One region of the Thauera sp. JM12B12 genome, then DNA from elsewhere that is predicted to be linked to it. Evidence: predicted binding sites of a transcription regulator. Region 1 holds the regulator's gene; the other holds the start of a gene.

Region 1 (2,398 bases):
AGAACGCGAGCTTGACCTGTCCGGAGACGACGAAGTAAAAGCCGTGCGGCTGGTCTCCGCGCTGGAACAAGACCTCGCCGCGCGCGACGTGACGGTCGCGGGTGTAGCGGGTGACGCGCTGGATGTCGGCGTCCGAAAGCTCGCTGAAGAGCGGAATGCGCTTGAGCAGGGACGGAATGTCGAGCTGGGCGTGGGGGGGCATCGAATGGACTCTCCGTAAGGCGTCGCAATTTTAATCGAGCCGGCTCGCTGCCGGCTGCTCCCGGCTCTCGGGCCGGCTATCGAGAGGAGAACGAATGTATTACGCGATCAAGCACCTTCACGTCACCTGCGTCGCCCTCAGTGCGGCAGGCTTCCTGCTGCGCGGCTTGTGGATGATGACCGGCAGCCCGCTGCTGCAGCACCGCCTGACCCGGGTGCTGCCGCACGTCATCGACAGCCTGCTGCTGCTGTCTGCGATCACGCTCGCCGTGATGATCCAGCAGTACCCGTTTGCGGCCGGCTGGGTCACCGCAAAGGTTCTCGGTCTGCTTGCCTACATCCTGCTCGGTACCCTCGCCCTCAAGCGCGGGCGCACCATGGGCATGCGCATCACCGCCTTCACCGCGGCGCTGCTCGTCTATGCGTGGATCGTCTCGGTGGCCTTCACCAAGCAGGTCGCCGGCTTCCTGGCCTGAGGCGGCCACCGATCTCAGCGCACGCCCTGCTGGTGCTGGATCAGCCTCTTCAGTCCGGCAGGGTCGAGCAGCAGCACGTGCTTCTGCTGAACCGAGATGAGCCCGTCTTCCTGGAAGCGCGAGAACGCGCGCGACACGGTCTCGAGCTTGAGCCCGAGATAGGAGCCGATCTCCTCGCGCGTCATGCGCAGGTTGAACTCCTGCGACGAGAAGCCGCGCGCGTTGAAGCGCTGCGACATGTTGAGCAGGAAGGCGGCCAGGCGCTCCTCGGCGCGCATCGAGCCGAGCAGCATCATCACGCCGTGGTCGCGCACGATCTCGCGGCTCATGACCTTGTGGAACTGGAGCTGCAGTCCGTCGATCTCGTGCGAGAGCTGCTCGAGCTTGTCGTATGCGATCACGCACACCTCGCTGTCTTCGAGGGCGACGGCATTGCAGCTGTGGGCCTCGGTGCTGATGCCGTCGAGGCCGAGGATCTCGCCGGTCATCTGGAAGCCGGTGACCTGCTCCCGGCCGTCCTCCAGCAGCACGTCGGTCTTGAACGAGCCCGCACGGATCGCGTAGATCGCCTCGAAGGGGTCGCCTGCCCGGTAGAGGTTCTGCTGGCGCTTGACCTTGCGCCGCGCGCCCACGAGCTCGTCGAGACGGCTCAACTCGCTGTCGGACATGCCGAAGGGCAGGCAAAGCTCGACCAGGTTGCACTGCGAACAGGCAGTCTTCAACCCGTTCACGGTAATTGGCACGGTTGCCCTCATCTGCACGATAATCCTGCTTCCCCGACGAAAGACGCCGACATGGGCGCGAGCGGACTTTCAAGTCATGCCCGTTGACCCACGTCAACCAAAAAAATACGGTGTTCTGCCATTGTTCGGCACACACTGCCGCAGCAAGATCATGAAAAGCCAGAACGAACTCATCTTCGATCCGCAACTCATCCGTAGATTCGACATCAACGGACCGCGGTACACTTCCTATCCGACGGCGGATCGCTTCGTCGAGGCCTTCAATGCCGAGGCGCTGAAGTCCTGGCTCGCCAAACGAGCCGTGGGCGGCGTAAGCAAACCGCTCTCATTATACTTCCACATCCCGTTCTGCAACACGATCTGCTACTACTGCGCCTGCAACAAGATCATCACCAAGGATCATGGGCGCTCCGCCAAGTACCTGAAATATCTGGCGAAAGAGATTGCGATGCAAGCGGCTTGCCTGGAGGGAAGCCGCCAGGTCACGCAGTTGCATCTCGGCGGCGGGACGCCGACCTTCCTGTCGCACGACGAGATGCGCGAGCTGATGGCCTCGGTGCGCGAGCACTTCACGCTGGTCCCCAACGGCGAGTATTCGATCGAGGTCGATCCGCGCAAGGTCGATTTCGACACCGTCAAGCTGCTCGCCGATCTCGGCTTCAACCGCATGAGCGTGGGCGTGCAGGACTTTGCCGAGGACGTGCAGGCGGCGGTCAATCGCATCCAGAGCTACGACGAGACCAAGCTCGTCATCGATGCGGCGCGCGCGACCGGCTTCAAGTCGGTGAGCATGGACCTGATCTACGGCCTGCCCAAGCAGAACGTGATCAGCTTCAACCGCACGCTGGAGCAGGTGCTCGCGATCTCGCCCGATCGCATCTCGCTCTACAGCTACGCGCACCTGCCCGGCCTCTTCAAGCCCCAGCGCCGCATCAACAGCGGCGACATGCCCACCGCCGACACCAAGCTGCAGCTGCT
Region 2 (2,398 bases), 350 kb from region 1:
GATCGCGGCCGCGACGTCGGCCGGCTGCACCATGTCGCCCTTGGCGTTGCCCCAGGCGTTGCGCTCGTAGGTGATGACGGCGGCGAGTTCCTTCGCGCTCAGCTGCTTGCCGAAAGCCTGCATCGCGGTGCCTTCCTTGCCGAAGAGCACGATGTGGATGTGCGCGGCCGGCTCGCCCATCGCGATCGCGCTACCCTTCAGGCCGGGGAACACGCCCGCCAGGCCCTCGCCATTGGGCTGGTGGCAGGCCACGCAGGCGCGGTCGTAGACCTCCTGGCCAAGTGCCATCAGCTCGTCCATGCTCATCGGGCCGGCGGTCGCCGCCTCGGCCCTCGCCTGCTCGGCAAGCGCCACCTGCTGGGCCGCCCAGGCCTCGAAGTCCTCGGGCGTCTTCACCTCCACCGCAACCGGCATGAAGCCGTGGTCGCGCCCGCACAGCTCGGCGCACTTGCCGTAGTACAGGCCGGGCTTGTCGACGCGCGTCCAGGTCTCGTTGATGAAGCCGGGCACGGCGTCCTTCTTGATCGCGAAGTCGGGCACCCACCACGAGTGGATGACGTCGTCGGCGGTGAGCAGGAAGCGCACCTTCTTGCCCGTTGGCAGAACCAGCGGCTTGTCCACCGCCATCAGGTAGTCGGGGGATTTCTCCGCCTCGTTGGCGATCTGCGCGCGCGGGGTGGCAAGCACCGAATAGAACTCGATCGGGTAGTCGAGGTACTTGTAGTGCCACTTCCACTGCGAGCCGGTGACGAGCACGGTGAGCTCGGAGGCGGAGACGTCCTCCATCGCGATCAGCGTGCGTGTAGCCGGCACGGCCATCGCGATCAGGATCAGCACCGGGATCGCGGTCCACAGGATCTCGATCTTCATGCTGCCGTGGAACTGCGCCGGCACCACGCCCTTGGCCTTGCGGTGGTGGATGATCGACCAGAACATCAGGCTGAACACGACCAGCGCGATCGCGACGCAGATGTAGAAGATCGTCATGTGCAGGTCGAAGACCTGCTGGCTGATCTCGGTGGCGCCGCGCGTCATGTTGAAGCGGGGTTCCTGCGCGCCCGCCGGAATACCGGTCGCGAGCAGCGTGGCTGCGACCGTGGGGTGGTTCAGATACGTCCTCGCCTGCCACAACCCGGATGAACGGTGTCTCACTGCCGACCCCCTCTTATCGTTATGGGTGTGATGCCGCTACAACAGCGCAACTGAAGTCCTGACTGCTCCCTGTGCCTTTCGCCGAGCCCGCGAGCGCGGCATGCCGTTTCCCCCTCTCCCCTCGACCCTCGTCAGCGCCAACGGAATGGCCACGACGACCCGGAGTTTAGATTCAATATAAACCTCAACAAGGGAAAGGCAAGGCACGACAAGAACGCGCGCGAGATCGATTCCAATTCGCCCTATTGACCCCTCAAAGCGTGGTCCGGATCAATCGGGGAATACCTGCACCTCGCGCGGAGGGATCGTCGCCAGCGCGCGCCCGGCCCCATGCCGGACGAAAAACGGCGACCCGCAGGCCGCCGTTCTTCGTATCATCGCGCGCCGGGCTCAGCGCTTGAAGCGCTCCTCGGCGATCGCGTCCGCGACCTCGCCGGTCGGGCGCTCTTCCTTGCGCGCGCGCTCGAAGACTTCCATCAGGTTGTCGTGGATGCCCTCGATGTGCTTGAGCAGCGCGCCGCGGTCGAAGCCGATGCGCTCGTGGTAGACGTCGATGATGCCGCCGGCGTTGATGACGTAGTCGGGCGCGTACAGGATGCCGCGCTTCATGAGCTCGACGCCGTGGCGCGGCTCGGCGAGCTGGTTGTTGGAGGCGCCGGCGACGATTTTCGCCTTCAGTTGCGGGATGGTGCTGTCGTTCAGGATGGCGCCGAGCGCGCACGGGGCGAAGACGTCGACGTCGAGCGCGAAGATCTCCTCCGGCGCGACCACGATGGCGCCAAGCTCGCGGCCAGCCTGCACCAGCGGCTCGCGGTGGATGTCGGTCACCCACAGCTGGGCGCCAGCTTCCTTGAGCTGGCGGGCGAGGTCGTAGCCGACGTTGCCCACGCCCTGCACCGCCACGCGCAAGCCTTCGAGCGAGTCGCGGCCGAGGCGCTCCTTCACCGCCGCCTTGATGCCGATGAAGGTGCCATAGGCGGTGGCGGGCGACGGATCCCCGCTGCGCGTGCCCTGGTCGGACGGCTTGTCGACGATGCCGGCCACGTGCTGGGTGAACTGCGCCATGTACTTCATGTCGGCGACGCTCGTGCCGGAATCCTCGGCGGCGATGTAGCGGCCGTTCAGCTGCTCGAGCGCGCGGGCGAAGGCTGCGAGCAGCTCGGGCGTCTTCTGCGTGCGCGGGTTGCCGATGATCACCGACTTGCCGCCGCCGAGCTTGAGGTTGGCCATCGCCGACTTGTAGGTC

The links. The regulator FNR, encoded in region 1, switches genes on or off when oxygen is low (the NO sensors DNR and NnrR bind a similar motif). The targets are predictions, from matches to a motif close to TTGANCTAGNTCAA.
Region 2: coxB (cytochrome c oxidase subunit II) is a predicted target of FNR. The motif match lies at 1,413-1,426, and genes of this name have one in related genera.

Annotation. Positions count from the first base shown of each region.
Region 1 covers NZ_CP154859.1:3,173,378-3,175,775, reverse strand. The annotation lists gene AAG895_RS14355 (Crp/Fnr family transcriptional regulator) at 1-202, opposite strand, end outside; gene AAG895_RS14350 (SirB2 family protein) at 297-677, shown strand; gene fnr (fumarate/nitrate reduction transcriptional regulator Fnr) at 692-1,432, opposite strand; gene hemN (oxygen-independent coproporphyrinogen III oxidase) at 1,572-2,398, shown strand, end outside.
Region 2 covers NZ_CP154859.1:3,525,142-3,527,539, forward strand. The annotation lists gene coxB (cytochrome c oxidase subunit II) at 1-1,152, opposite strand, end outside; gene AAG895_RS16020 (Glu/Leu/Phe/Val dehydrogenase dimerization domain-containing protein) at 1,543-2,398, opposite strand, start outside.